Regions from separate parts of the Pseudomonas sp. Arb-4-2C genome, predicted to be linked through region 2. Evidence: predicted binding sites of a transcription regulator. Region 2 holds the regulator's gene; the other holds the start of a gene.
What was found. Region 2 encodes sigma-54, which starts transcription at its own class of promoters, with help from an activator protein. Its sites were predicted from a motif close to ANTGGCATNNANNTTGCTNT; they were not measured.

Region 1 (7,630 bases), 960 kb from region 2:
GTTGCAGGGCGATGTGCTGCTGACCTATGGGCAGGTCAACCAGTGGGCCAATCGCGTCGCCCACTATCTGAGCGCGCAGGGGATCGGCAAGGGTGACGTGGTGGCGGTGTTCATCGAAAACCGCCCGGAATTGCTGGTGACCATTCTGGCGCTGGCCAAGCTCGGCGCGGTCAGCGCGCTGCTCAACACCTCGCAGACTCGCGACACGCTGATCCACAGCGTGAATCTGGTGGCGCCGGTGGCGATTGTGCTCGGTGAGGAATTGCAGCCGGCGTTTGCCGCGATCCGCGAGCAAGTGTCGATTGCGGCGCAGCGCACCTGGTTTATCGCCGACCGTGACACCTACTGCCACCCGGGCATTGCGCCCGAGGGCTACATCAACCTGATCAGCGCCAGTGCCGATGCCTGCTCTGACAACCCGCCCAGCAGCCGCGAAGTGTTCTTCGACGATCCGTGCTTTTACATCTACACCTCTGGCACCACCGGCCTGCCCAAGGCCGGCGTGTTCAAGCACGGCCGCTGGATGCGCAGCTCGGCCAGCTTCGGCATGATCGCCCTGAACATGCACCCCGACGATGTCGTCTATTGCACCTTGCCGCTGTACCACGCCACCGGCCTCTGCGTGTGCTGGGGCTCGGCGATCAACGGTGCTTCCGGGTTCGCGATCCGCCGCAAATTCAGCGCCAGCCAGTTCTGGAGTGACGTGCGCCGTTATCGCGCGACCACCATCGGCTATGTCGGCGAGCTGTGTCGCTATCTGGTCGATCAACCGGCCAGCGCCGACGACAGCCGTCACGAGGTGCGCAAGATGATCGGCAACGGTCTGCGCCCCGGCGCCTGGGCCGAGTTCAAGACTCGCTTTGCCGTCGAGCACATCTGCGAGCTGTACGCGGCGAGCGACGGCAACATCGGCTTCAGCAACATCCTCAACTTCGACAACACCATCGGCTTCTCGCTGATGGCCTGGGAGCTGGTGGCGTACGATCACGACAGCGGTGAGCCGCTGCGCAGTGCTGACGGTTTCATGCGCAAGGTCGGCAAGGGCGAGCAGGGCCTGCTGCTGGCGCGGATCGACGAGAAAGCTCCGCTGGACGGCTACACCGACCCGCAGAAAACCGCCAAGGTGGTGCTGCGCGACGTGTTCAGCAAGGGCGACCGCTTCTTCAACACCGGCGACCTGCTGCGCAATATCGGTTTCGGCCATGCGCAGTTTGTCGATCGTCTCGGCGACACCTATCGCTGGAAGGGTGAAAACGTCTCGACCACTGAAGTCGAAAACCTGTTGCTGCAACATCCGCACATCTCCGAAGCTGTGGCCTACGGTGTGCAAGTGCGCAACACCAATGGCCGTGCCGGGATGGCCGCGATCACCCCGGCCGAGTCCCTGGCGACCCTGGATTTCGCCGAACTGCTGGCGTTCGCCCGTCAGCGCATGCCGGCCTATGCGGTGCCGCTGTTTTTGCGGGTCAAGGTGAAAATGGAAACTACCGGGACTTTCAAATACCAGAAGACCCGACTGAAGAACGAAGGCTTCGACCCCGGCCAGACAGGCGATGACCCGATCTACGCATGGCTGCCCGGCACTCAGACTTACGTGCAGGTGACGGAGCAGGTGCTGGCCGATATTGATCAGGGCAAGTACCGCTATTGATATTGGCTATGGTGTGACTTGAGAAAAAGGGGGTGACAGCTATCGTCGCGCTCGGGAAACTGTCGGCTTTGCGATTAACCGAAAGTGGAGTTGCCCCATGTCTGACCAAAGCCGCCAGATGACCCCTGAAGAAGCTGCCGAATTCACCGAGCAGGTTTTCAACAAGGCACGCGACGGTGATGCCGAGATGCTCGATCGCCTGGTCACGGCCGGTTTGCCCGTCAACCTGAAGAACAGCAAGGGCGATACGCTGCTGATGCTTGCCAGTTACTACGGCCATATCGATGCGGTGCAGGTGCTGCTCAAGCACAAGGCCGACCCGGAACTGCGCAACGGCAATGGCCAGAGCCCGATTGCCGGTGCGGCGTTCAAGGGCGATCTGGCCGTGGTCAAGGCGCTGGTCGAGGCGGGCGCCGAAATCGAAGGTTCGTCCTTTGATGGCCGTACGGCGCTGATGATGGCGGCGATGTTCAACCGTGTTGAAATCGTCGATTACCTGATCGGCAAAGGTGCCGACCCGAAAGCCAAGGACGCCAACGGCATCACCGCGCTGGACGCGGCCCGGACCATGGGCGCGGTCGATACCACGGCGCAGCTGGAAAAACTGCTGGCCTGAAACTCGACTCTCCAGTTGCTGTGACATCCTGTGGCGAGGGCGCTTGCTTCTGCTCGACTGCGTAGCAGTCATGAATTCATTGAATGCGTTTTTTCAGATCATTGAATTCAGGGCTGCGTCGCGCCCTAGCGACAGCAAGCGCCCTCGCCACAGTCGTTCTGTGTGCAGTCTGAGGTCGCAATGCGCTATCCTTCGCGCCCTCGAAATTCACCTTCGTCACAGGATCCGCCCTCATGAAAGCCGCACTCGTCGAACTCATCAGCAAAATCAGCTCCGGCTGCATGGGCGAGGACGAGATACTGAACGTGGCCGACGAGGCCGCGCAGGCCTACGCCGATGCCGATGCTTTTCTGACAGCCAACCCCGATATCAACTACGACGACACGTTCCCGATCCCGCTGGGCGAGTGGGTGGTGGTCGGCAGCCTGCCAGAGACCGTGCTGTTCCAGGCCGACACCTACGTTGACCTGTTCGCGCAGATCGTCGCGTCGTTCGGCCCGGGCATCGACTTCAACCTCAAGCCCAAACAACTGGCCAAGACCGAAGCGCTGACCGCCCTCAACCGCATCCAGGTGCAGATGAGCAGCCTGAACAAGGAAAACGGCGGTTACACACTGATGAACTTCAGCCAATTGCTCGACGACGAGCTGCAAGTGGTACTGGTCTACGGCAACGACGTACCACGGGTGCTGGAGTTGTGCGCTCAGGTCGGCATTGCTGCGGCGCCGTCGCTGGAAGCCCTGAAGGTCGCTGTTCACGTCTGAACGCAATAAAAGGGAACCCTGCGCGCGACCGTCTATCCTAAAAGTGCAAGCCACTATTCTGGAGTGACACCATGGGTTCCACGTTCAATGGTCTGATCGGCCTGATCATTCTTGCCCTCGACATCTGGGCCATCATCAACGTGCTGAAAAGCGGCGCCGAGACCGGGATGAAAATCCTCTGGGTCCTGCTGATCATCCTCCTGCCGGTGCTCGGCCTGATCATCTGGGCGATCGCCGGGCCACGGGGCAACGTGCGGATCTGATCCTGAGAACACCGCATTACCCTTTGTAGGAGTGAGCCTGCTCGCGATAGCTATTCCACAGTCACTGAACCTGTGACTGAAAGAGCGCTATCGCGAGCAGGCTCACTCCTACAAGGGATTGTGGTTGGCCGATGAACTGAGGTTCGACCTGTCATCTTCGGCAACGTAGAATGCGCGCCTTTCCCGGGCAATCGTCCCCACGATCAACGCCTGCGCATTCATCGGAGCACTTGACCATGACCGTCACCAAGACCAGCGAATACCTGGAAACCCTCTACGAAGGCTACGGCCAGCGTTTTCGCATGGAAAAACTGCTGCACGAAGTGCGCACCGAACACCAGCACCTGGTGATCTTCCAGAACCCGCGCATGGGTCGGGTAATGGCGCTGGACGGCGTGATCCAGACCACCGAAGCCGATGAATTCATCTACCACGAAATGCTCACCCATGTGCCGATCCTTGCCCATGGCACCGCCAAACGCGTGCTGATCATCGGCGGCGGCGACGGTGGCATGCTGCGCGAAGTGACCAAGCACGCCGGCGTCGAGCACATCACCATGGTCGAGATCGACGGCACCGTGGTCGACATGTGCAAGGAATTCCTGCCTGACCATTCCAAGGGCGCCTACGACGATCCACGGCTGAACCTGGTGATCGACGACGGCATGCGTTTCGTCGCCACCACTACTGAAAAGTTCGACGTGATCATCTCCGACTCCACCGATCCGATCGGCCCGGGCGAAGTGCTGTTCTCGGAAAACTTCTACCAGGCTTGCCATCGCTGCCTGAACGATGGCGGCATCCTGGTGACCCAGAACGGCACGCCGTTCATGCAGATCGACGAAGTCAAAACCACCTCCGGTCGCCTGCGCAGCCTGTTCCCGGACTGGCACTTCTATCAGGCGGCCGTGCCGACCTACATCGGTGGTTCGATGACCTTCGCCTGGGGTTCGACCAACCCGGCCTACCGCAAGCTGAGCCGTGAAACCCTGCAACAGCGCTTCATTGGCAGTGGCATCGTCACCCGCTACTACAACCCGGAAATCCACATCGGCGCATTCGCGCTGCCGCAGTACGTGCTGCAGGCGATCAACAAGCCAAGCAACGACTAAAACCTTGCAAAACCCCTGTGGGAGCAGGCTTGCTCGCGAAGGCGTCCTGTTATTCGACATATTTGTTGAATGATCCAGCGCTTTCGCGAGCGAGCCCGCTCCCACAGAAGCTCGACGGCACAGTAGATGTATTTTTTTTCATGTTCGGCGGATGCAATCCTTTTGAACGATCAATCTCGCCAAAAGTCGAGATAGTAGTAAGCCCATTTGCGGGTTTGATCGAGGAGGCACCGATGCAAAAGTGGAAAGTCACTTTCGTGGACGATCATGGTGAAATTGTCGATGAGGTGTTCGAGCGCGCGGAATGCCCCAGTGATGACGAGGCCGCACGCCTGATCAAGGAACGGCTCCTGCCCGTGGCCGCCGAACTGGATATGAACGATCTGGAAGGCCGCACCGCCGATGCCGGGGTGAAAAGCCTGAAATCCCAGAACAGCATCGAAATCCGCAGCATCACCCCAATCTGAAATTCTTCTTGTCACCCGATACGCCAGGCCTTGGCAGCGCCTCTGTCTTGAGGCTACTCTGCAAGCGAGATCAGCGAACGAATCGCTAAGGTCTGGTCTTGTCAGCTACATGCTTGTTTCCCGCGTGCAACCACGTTGTCGCAGTACTTTGGCCAGAGGCCCGGGGCGGGAATACGGAAAGTCTATCCATCTATCCGAGGGGGACGATTCATGAGCACAGCCTATCAAGAAGACATCAGCAGCAATGTATTGCGCCGCATGAAAGAAGGCGGTTTCGACTTTTCCCGATTCCATCCCATCGAGTTCTACGCCATTTTCCCGGACGAGGAGCGGGCGCGCAGAGCAGCAGGCAAATTTCGCGGTGAATCCATCAATGCCCAGGTCAGTGCGCGCGACGATGGCGCCTGGTCGCTGGAATTGAGCAAAGTCATGTACGCAACCTATGACGACATCGGCGACTTCGAGCAAGGCTTTTCTGCCGTGGTCGAGCCGCTGGGCGGCATCATCGAAGGCTGGGGCGTGAAGCAGGAGGTGCGTAATCGCCATCGTCTGAACTGATCTCTGGTTTCAGGTATTGAGCAACGGCTGACCTTCGGGTTGGCCGTTGTCGTTTCTGGCCGCCGAACCATCCGTGGCAAAACCCTGAAACAAGAATCCCGGGCAAAAAAAAGCCACCGGAGAGGGTGGCTAAAGGGAAGACCGATAAGGAGAGGAAACCGGTCAGGGTTACGGCCTGCGGGGACTGCGCTGGCAGTCCGGATCAGTGAGGCTGAAGCCTTCAGTGGGGAAGTTTTCAGCGGATGCGCCGATTATCCGCAGCCCGGCGCAAGCAGTGAAATCAACTCTGACTATGCTGGTGATAGGCGACAGCACTGCGTCGCAATGAGGCGGGGGCGATCAGGTTGGGGCATTTGCCGCACAGCAATGGTGCGGTGTGGCTGGCGTGATTATCCAACCGATTGAAATCAAAGCGTTTATGCCGCTGGCACGGGCCTTGCGAAGGCCTGTAGGTCCGGGTGACAAAGAGTACGGCATGATCCGCACCTATTTTGATGAAATGTACGATGCCGGCGGCCAGGTCCGCCCGCATTACCGGGAGTTCGCCCGCTGGCTGGCCGACACGCCTGACGAGTTGCTGGCACAACGGCGACGCGAGGCCGATCTGCTGTTCCACCGGGCCGGCATCACCTTCACGCTCTATGGGGACGAGCAGGGCACCGAGCGCCTGATTCCTTTCGACACCATTCCGCGCAGCATTCCCGCCAGCGAGTGGCGGATCGTCGAGCGTGGCTGCATCCAGCGCGTCAAGGCGTTGAACATGTTCCTCGCCGACCTTTATCACGAGCAACGCATCATCAAGGCCGGGATCATCCCCGCCGAACAGGTGCTGGCCAACGAGCAGTACCAGTTGGCGATGCAGGGCCTGGACCTGCACCGCGATATCTATTCGCACATTTCCGGTGTCGATCTGGTGCGCGACGGCGACGGCACTTACTACGTGCTCGAAGACAACCTGCGCACTCCGAGCGGCGTGAGCTACATGCTCGAAGACCGCAAGATGATGATGCGCCTGTTCCCGGAGCTGTTCGCCGCGCAGCGCATCGCGCCCATCGACCATTATCCGAACCTGTTGCTCGACACCCTCAAAAGCTCAAGCCCGATCGACGACCCGAGCGTGGTGGTGCTGACGCCGGGGCGCTTCAACAGTGCATTCTTCGAACACGCGTTTCTGGCGCGGGAAATGGGCGTCGAACTGGTGGAGGGCGCGGACCTGTTCGTGCGTGACGACAAGGTCTTCATGCGCACCACCGACGGGCCGAAAGCGGTGGACGTGATCTATCGCCGTCTCGATGACGCGTTCCTCGACCCGCTGGCATTCCGCCCGGACTCGATGCTCGGCGTGCCAGGGCTGTTGTCGTCGTATCGTTCGGGCAACGTAGTACTGGCCAACGCCATCGGTACCGGCGTGGCGGACGACAAATCGGTCTACCCGTTTGTCACCGAGATGATCCGTTTCTACCTCGACGAAGAACCGATCCTGAAGAACGTGCCGACCTGGCAGTGCCGCAACCCCTCGGAACTTTCCCACGTGCTGGCCAATCTTCCGGATCTGGTGGTCAAGGAAACCCAGGGCTCCGGCGGTTACGGGATGTTGGTAGGGCCAGCGGCGACGACCGCGGAAATCGATGCATTCCGCGAGCGGATCAAAGCCAAGCCTCACGCGTACATCGCGCAGCCGACGCTGTCGCTGTCAACCTGTCCGACCTTTGTCGAAAACGGCATTGCGCCGCGCCATATCGACCTGCGTCCGTTCGTCTTGTCCGGACGTGAAACCCGGGTTGTGCCCGGCGGTTTGACCCGTGTCGCCCTGCGTGAAGGCTCCCTGGTGGTGAACTCCTCCCAGGGCGGCGGAACCAAGGACACCTGGGTGGTCGAGGATTGAAGGAAGCTTGCCATGCTAAGTAGAACTGCCTCGGATCTGTACTGGATGTCGCGTTACCTGGAGCGGGCGGAAAACCTCGCACGGATGCTCGATGTCAGCTATTCGCTGTCGCTGATGCCGCAGGACGGTCGCGGCGACGGTCTGCACGAACTGGCCATGCCGTTGTTGATCACCGGTACCCTCGACGATTACCTGGAGCGCCACGGTGAGCTGCACGCCGAGCGCCTGCTGCACTTTTTCGCCCTCGATGCGGCCAACCCGGCGAGCATCTACAGCTGCCTGGGCGCAGCGCGGGCCAGTGCACATGCGGTGCG
Region 2 (7,630 bases):
TGGGCCTAAGCTATGAACAGGTCGCCTATCTCGGTGACGACTTGCCAGACCTGCCGGTCATCCGCCGCGTAGGCCTGGGCATGGCCGTCGCCAATGCCGCCGATTTCGTACGCGAGCACGCCCATGGCGTCACGCGGGCCCGTGGTGGCGAAGGTGCCGCCCGCGAATTCTGCGAATTGATCCTGCGCGCCCAGGGCCGCCTCGATGCGGCCAATGCCGCGTACCTGTGAGCCAAAACATGTTTAGCAAAAAATTTCGCAACTTCCTGCTGTTCGGCTGCATCGCTGCAATGTTTGCAGCGGTCGGCTACTGGAACATCAGCCCTGAACGCTTCCTCGACAAACCCCCGGTCAAGGTCGAAGACACGGCCATCGACTGGTACGCGACCAACACGCATACCCTGCAATACCTTCCAGACGGCAAGCTGCAGTACGAAATGACGTCCGACAAGGCCGAGCACCTGAAAGCGACGGACGTGACCCTGGTCACCAAACCCGACCTGAACATGTTCCGTGGCACCGAGTTCCCGTGGCACGTGACCAGCGAGCGCGGCGAAGTCAATCCTGACGGCACCCAGGTAGAACTGATCGACTCGGTACGCATCAAGCGCACCGATGAAAAGAACCGCGACACCCTGATCACCAGCACACGCATGACGGTGTTCCCTCAGCAGCAATATGCGCAGACCGAGCAACCCGTTAGAATCGACGGTGCTGGCGGTGTATCGACTGGCGTGGGAATGAAGGCGTATTTGAAGGAAAGCAGGATACACCTGCAATCGAACGTAAGAGGACAGTATGAGGCTCGTTAAAACCCTCCCTATTTTGCTCAGTCTGGGCGCAGCACTGGGAAGCGTGAGCGCCTGGGCTCTGCCGAACGATCAGCAGCAACCTATCCGCATTCAGGCCGACGACGCCCAACTGGACGACAAGAATGGCATCGCCACCTATAAAGGTGACGTGATCATCACCCAGGGTTCGATGATCGTTAAAGGCAACACGGTGACCATCACCCGCACCCCGACCGGTGACATCGACGTCGTGACGTCGGTGGGCAACCTTGCCTACTTCGAGCAACTGCAGACCCAGGGCGATACCAAGCCTGTACAGGGCTGGGGCGTGACGATCCAGTACCACGCCGCGCAAAACCGCGTCGTGCTGATCGACAAGGCCAAGGTTGTCGACAAGGACAACAACACCACCCAAGGCGAGAAAATCGTTTACGACACGGTGAGAAAACTGGCCAGCGCCGGTCGCGCTACCGGCAATAAAGTCACCGAAACGCGTCCGCGCATCGACATGGTGATCCAGCCGAAGAAGAAAACCGACGAGAAGACCCAGTAATGGCAACTCTGAAAGCTCAGCACCTGGCCAAGGCCTATAAAAGCCGCCAGGTCGTGCGTGACGTCAGCCTGTCGATCGACAGCGGCCAGATCGTCGGCCTGCTCGGCCCGAACGGCGCCGGCAAGACCACCTGCTTCTACATGATCGTCGGCCTGGTGCAGGCCGATCAGGGCCGCGTGCTGATCGATGATCTGGACGTCAGCCACCAGCCAATGCACGGCCGCGCCAAGGCCGGTATCGGCTATCTGCCGCAAGAAGCGTCGATCTTCCGCAAACTGTCGGTGGCCGACAACATCATGGCCATCCTCGAGACCCGCACGGAACTCGACAAGGCCGGTCGTCGCAAGGAGCTGGAAAGCCTGCTGCAGGAATTCCACATCAGCCACATTCGCGACAACCTGGGCATGAGCCTGTCCGGTGGTGAGCGCCGCCGGGTGGAAATCGCCCGCGCCTTGGCCACCGCACCGAAATTCATCCTGCTCGACGAACCGTTCGCCGGTGTCGACCCGATCTCGGTCGGCGACATCAAGCAGATCATCCACCACCTCAAGGCCAAGGGCATCGGTGTACTGATCACCGACCACAACGTGCGTGAGACCCTGGATATCTGCGAAACCGCCTACATCGTCAACGACGGTCAACTGATCGCCGAAGGTGACGCCGCGACCATCCTGGCCAACGATCTGGTCAAGGAAGTGTACCTGGGCCACGAGTTCCGCCTCTAAAGCGCAATCGCATTCGGCCAGCCGTCCGAGTGCTGTAACGTTGAAGCGAAGTTTTATACGCTTTTATTGTTACAGCGCTCTAGGCAAACACGACAGTTTCAGGCATATAATTTGCTTAAGTTTGGCGCTCCGGCGCCCTGTAGTGGATGGCGCATGCGCGCCGGCGAATAAGGTGTTAAGCCCCTGCCATGAAACCATCGCTAGTCTTGAGAATGGGCCAGCAGCTGACGATGACACCGCAGCTGCAACAGGCCATCCGCCTGCTCCAATTGTCGACCCTGGACCTGCAACAGGAAATCCAGGAGGCCCTGGAATCCAATCCGATGCTCGAACGCCAGGAAGAAGGCGACGACTTCGACAACTCCGATCCTTTGGCCGACAACGCCGAACAAAAGCCCAACACCGAGATTCAGGAACCCTCCTATCAGGAAACCGCACCGACGGTGGACAACCTGGAAGATGGCGAATGGAACGAGCGCATCCCTAACGAATTGCCCGTCGACACCGCCTGGGAAGACGTCTACCAGACCAGCGCCAGCAGCCTGCCCAGCAGCGATGATGACGAGTGGGACTTCACCACCCGCACTTCCGCCGGGGAAAGCCTGCAAAGCCATCTGCTGTGGCAATTGAACCTGGCGCCGATGTCCGATACCGACCGCCTGATCGCCGTGACCCTGATCGACTGCATCAATAATCAGGGCTACCTCGACGAAACCCTTGAAGAAATTCTCGACGCCTTTGATCCGGAGCTCGACATCGAGCTGGACGAGATCGAGGCCGTGCTGCACCGCATCCAGCAGTTCGAACCGGCCGGCATCGGCGCCCGCAACCTCGGCGAATGCCTGCTGCTGCAACTGCGCCAGCTACCAGCCAAGACCCCGTGGCTGAACGAAGCCAAGCGTCTGGTCAGCGATTACATCGATCTGCTCGGCAGTCGCGACTACAGCCAGTTGATGCGGCGCATGAAGCTCAAGGAAGATGAACTGCGCCAGGTCATCGAACTGGTACAGAGCCTCAACCCACGCCCGGGTTCACAAATCGAATCGACCGAAGCCGAGTACGTGGTGCCCGATGTCATCGTGCGCAAGGACAACGAACGCTGGCTGGTCGAGCTGAACCAGGAATCGGTGCCACGCCTGCGGGTCAACGCCCAGTACGCCGGCTTCGTGCGCCGTGCCGACACCAGCGCCGACAACACCTTCATGCGCAATCAGTTGCAGGAAGCGCGCTGGTTCATCAAGAGCCTGCAAAGCCGCAACGAAACCCTGATGAAGGTCGCCACCCAGATCGTCGAGCATCAGCGCGGCTTCCTGGAATACGGCGACGAAGCCATGAAGCCGTTGGTCCTGCACGACATCGCCGAGGCGGTGGGCATGCACGAATCGACGATTTCCCGGGTCACCACCCAGAAATTCATGCATACCCCGCGCGGTATTTATGAACTGAAATACTTTTTCTCCAGCCACGTCAGCACCTCCGAAGGCGGCGAATGCTCGTCTACAGCGATCCGCGCGATCATCAAAAAACTGGTTGCAGCGGAAAATCAGAAAAAGCCGTTGAGTGACAGCAAGATCGCTGGTTTACTGGAGGCACAAGGCATTCAGGTGGCTCGCCGCACCGTCGCCAAGTACCGTGAATCCCTCGGGATCGCGCCTTCGAGCGAACGCAAGCGGTTGATGTAAGCCACGTTACAGCGTTCCAGTGGCAGGCTATTCAGCCTGCCGCTTTATGCACTGGCAACGAAGGAGAAGCTGTATGCAAGTCAACATCAGTGGACACCAACTGGAAGTGACCGAACCGCTGCGCACCTACATCAACGAGAAACTCGAACGATTGGAGCGCCATTTCGACAAGATCACCAACGTGCAAGTCACGATGTGCGTCGAAAAGCTGAAGCAGAAAATCGAAGCCACCTTGCATATTCCCGGCAGCGAAGTGGTCGCCAACGCAGAAGATACCGACATGTACGCTGCGATCGACTCACTGACCGACAAGCTGGATCGCCAACTCAAAAAGCATAAGGAAAAGACCCAGAGCCTCCTTCAGGGCGCAACAGGTCGTTAACACCCCCAACCCATGATCCGACTTGAAAGTATCCTGACCCCCGGCCGTTCCCTGGTGAACGTGCCGGGCGGCAGTAAAAAGAAAGCCCTCGAACAGATTGCCAACCTGATCGCCCGCGAAGTGCCGGATCTGGAGATGCAGGACGTCTTCGAAGCGCTGATCGCCCGTGAGAAACTCGGCTCCACCGGTTTCGGCAACGGCATCGCCATTCCCCACTGTCGCCTCAAAGGCTGCGAAGCGCCTATCAGCGCATTGATGCACCTTGATGCCCCCATCGATTTCGATGCAATCGACGGCGCACCGGTTGACCTGCTGTTTGTTCTGCTGGTCCCGGAAGCAGCCACCGATGCTCACCTGGAATTACTGCGCCAGATCGCCAGCATGCTCGATCGCAAGGAAGTGCGCGAAAAACTGCGTAGCGCACCGAGTAACGAAGCCTTGTATCAGGTCGTCCTGAGCGAGCAGAACGGTCACTAATCATGCGTTTGATCATCGTCAGCGGCCGCTCCGGCTCGGGTAAAAGTACCGCCCTGGATGTCCTTGAGGACAACGGCTACTACTGCATCGACAACCTGCCGGCCGGCCTGTTGCCTGAATTGGCCGAGCGCGCCCTGATTCACACCGAACTGGCCCAGCCGCTGGTGGCCGTCTCGATCGATGCCCGCAACCTGCCGAGCCATCTGTCGCGCTTCCCGGAGCTGTTGGAAGAAGTCCGCAGCCGCCACATCCAGTGCGATGTGCTCTATCTGGATGCCGATGAGGAAACCCTGCTCAAGCGTTTCTCGGAAACCCGTCGGCGCCACCCACTGAGCACTGCCAATCGCTCGCTGGCCGAAGCCATCAATGACGAAACCGCCCTGCTCGGTCCGATTGCCGACCTGGCCGACCTCAAGGTCAACACCACCAACCTGAATCTGTACCAGCTGCGCGACACCATCAAGCTGCGCCTGCTGAACCAACCGGAGCCGGGCACGGCCTTTCTGGTCGAGTCGTTCGGCTTCAAGCGCGGCATGCCGGTGGATGCCGATCTGGTGTTCGACGTACGCTGCCTGCCCAACCCGTACTGGAAGCCGGAACTTCGCGCGCAATCGGGTCTCGATGCACCGGTCGCCGATTACCTGGCGGCGCAGCCCGAAGTCGAGGAGATGTTTCAGGACATCTACGGCTATCTGAATAAATGGCTACCGCGCTTCGCCGCGAGTAACCGCGCCTACGTCACCATTGCCATTGGCTGCACCGGCGGGCATCACCGCTCCGTTTACCTGACTGAACGCCTGGGTCAGGCCCTGCAGAAAACCCTGAAGAACGTCCAGGTTCGCCACCGCGACCTCACTTAAAGGATTCACACCGCGATGCCTGCTCTGGAAATCGAAATCATCAACAAACTGGGCTTGCATGCCCGCGCGTCGGCCAAGTTCGTTGGCGTGGCGGGCCAGTACCCGGATTGCACCATCAGAGTGGGTCGCACCCCTGAAACCACGGTGGATGGCAAAAGCATCATGGCGATGATGATGCTCGCCGCCGGCAAGGGCACGAAAATCTATCTGAGTACTGAAGGCCATCAGGAGCAGGAAGCGCTGGATGCACTGGTGGCGTTGATCAACAACTACTTCGACGAAGGTGGTTGATTCAGTGTGTCGAGGGAGCCTGCTCCCTCTCTCATCCTTCAGCCCAGCGCCGTATCCATCACCATCATCAGACAGAAACCGATCAGCAAGCCAAGACTGGCGAGCTTGTCGTGACCATTGCGTCGCGACTCGGGGATCACCTCATGAGTCACCACCAGCAACATCGCCCCCGCCGCCAGCGCCAGTCCCAACGGCAGTAGCAGCTCTGCCAGACTGACCAGCCACGCACACAGCAGTGCAAACACCGGTTCGACCAGACCCGATGCCGCGCCGATCAAAAACGCCCTGACCCGTGACATCCCCGCCCCGGCCAGCACCAGCGCAATCACCAGACCTTCCGGCACATCCTGCAAGGCAATGCCCATGGCCAGACTGTCGGCATCCGGCATGCCACCACCAGCGGAGACACCGACCGCCATGCCCTCCGGAATGTTGTGAGCAATGATTGCGAAGACGAACAGCCAGATTCGCGGTGGAATTACCGGGTGTTCAAGGGAGCCAACAAGCGTTTCCGGTGAAGCGCCGGACAACCGCAAATCCACCAGGTAAAGGCCGAACGCACCGAGCATGATGCCCAGGCAGATAAGACCACTGGCGCCCCACGGGGTCATGCCCAGGCTTTGCGCGGCGGCAATGCCCGGCACGATCAGCGAAAACGCCGTCGCGGCCAGCATCACCCCGGCGCCAAACCCCAGCAGGGTATCGCTGAGCATCTGCGGCATCCGCCGGATCACCAGTACCGGCACCGCACCGAGCGCCGTGCCGAGTGCGCAGATCGCCCCGCCTTGCAACGCCCGGGAAAGCCTCGGTTCCAGATCCAGCCATTGCAGTCCGTGAGCGACCAGCAAGGTCATGCCCGCCAACAGCAAGAGCGACCCCACCGCGTAACGAAACATACGCCCACTTCCGATCGCCAGTGTTTCAGTGCCCATAGCCAGCCTTGGATTGTTTTTATAGAAGACTTAAACCAGTGCGGCTTTGTAGCGCGCAGCGACTTCAGGCCAATTGATCACGTTGTAGAACGCATTGATGTATTCCGGACGACGGTTCTGGTAACGCAGGTAGTAGGCGTGTTCCCAGACATCGAGACCGAGAATCGGCGTATTGCCGTTCATCAACGGGCTGTCCTGGTTGCCGCTGCTTTCCACGATCAGTTTTTTCTCCGGGGTCACGCTGAGCCAGGCCCAGCCACTGCCGAAACGGGTCAGCGCGGCTTTGGTGAACGCCTCTTTGAAACTGTCCAGACCACCCAGTTGTTCATCGATGGCCTTGGCCAGTGCGCCATCGGGCTTACCGCCGCCGCTTGGCACCATGACTTCCCAGAACAACGAGTGATTGGCGTGACCGCCGCCCTGATTGATCACCGCTGCACGGAGTTTTTCCGGCAATTGCTGAACGCTGGAGACCAGTTTTTCCACCGGCCACTCGGCGTATTCAGTGCCTTCTACAGCGGCGTTGAGGTTATTGATGTAAGTCTGGTGATGCTTGGTGTAGTGGATCTCCATGGTCTGCGCATCGATATGCGGTTCCAGGGCGTCATAGGCGTACGGCAAGGCGGGCAAGGTAAAAGCCATTTCAGTGGACTCCATGATGATGTGCGGCTGGCGCGCGGCGTGCGTTGCCGGTATCCGGGTGCAGCAGGCGCTGGGTGCGCGGGTATTCGCCGTGTTCGCTGATGAAATTCAGCAGTTCGACATAGGTCTTGCTGCTCTGGCGCAACGCCGCTTCACGCAAGGCCGGGCGCAAGCGCTCGTCCTGCATGGTCTGCAACAGCCGTTGGTGGATCGCGCAGAGATACTCGGCGCTCTCCTCCGGCTGATTCAGGCGCAGGTGCAGGTCCGCCAGGTTGTGATGAGAGATGACACAGGCC

Region 1: a site for sigma-54 is predicted at 5,855-5,874, ahead of AC0J41_RS07255 (circularly permuted type 2 ATP-grasp protein). Genes of this name have one in related genera too.

Annotation. Positions count from the first base shown of each region.
Region 1 covers NZ_CM146899.1:1,564,380-1,572,009, forward strand. Annotated here, with positions in the region: gene AC0J41_RS07220 (long-chain-acyl-CoA synthetase) at 1-1,651, shown strand, start outside; gene AC0J41_RS07225 (ankyrin repeat domain-containing protein) at 1,749-2,267, shown strand; gene AC0J41_RS07230 (hypothetical protein) at 2,501-3,031, shown strand; gene AC0J41_RS07235 (PLDc N-terminal domain-containing protein) at 3,103-3,294, shown strand; gene speE (polyamine aminopropyltransferase) at 3,531-4,406, shown strand; gene AC0J41_RS07245 (hypothetical protein) at 4,640-4,873, shown strand; gene AC0J41_RS07250 (ribonuclease E inhibitor RraB) at 5,084-5,431, shown strand; gene AC0J41_RS07255 (circularly permuted type 2 ATP-grasp protein) at 5,907-7,316, shown strand; gene AC0J41_RS07260 (alpha-E domain-containing protein) at 7,329-7,630, shown strand, end outside.
Region 2 covers NZ_CM146899.1:602,778-610,407, reverse strand. Annotated here, with positions in the region: gene AC0J41_RS02620 (KdsC family phosphatase) at 1-230, shown strand, start outside; gene lptC (LPS export ABC transporter periplasmic protein LptC) at 239-811, shown strand; gene lptA (lipopolysaccharide transport periplasmic protein LptA) at 798-1,343, shown strand; gene lptB (LPS export ABC transporter ATP-binding protein) at 1,343-2,068, shown strand; gene AC0J41_RS02600 (RNA polymerase factor sigma-54) at 2,257-3,750, shown strand; gene hpf (ribosome hibernation-promoting factor, HPF/YfiA family) at 3,824-4,132, shown strand; gene ptsN (PTS IIA-like nitrogen regulatory protein PtsN) at 4,145-4,609, shown strand; gene rapZ (RNase adapter RapZ) at 4,612-5,469, shown strand; gene AC0J41_RS02580 (HPr family phosphocarrier protein) at 5,485-5,760, shown strand; gene AC0J41_RS02575 (ZIP family metal transporter) at 5,799-6,692, opposite strand; gene AC0J41_RS02570 (superoxide dismutase) at 6,723-7,334, opposite strand; gene AC0J41_RS02565 (hypothetical protein) at 7,336-7,630, opposite strand, start outside.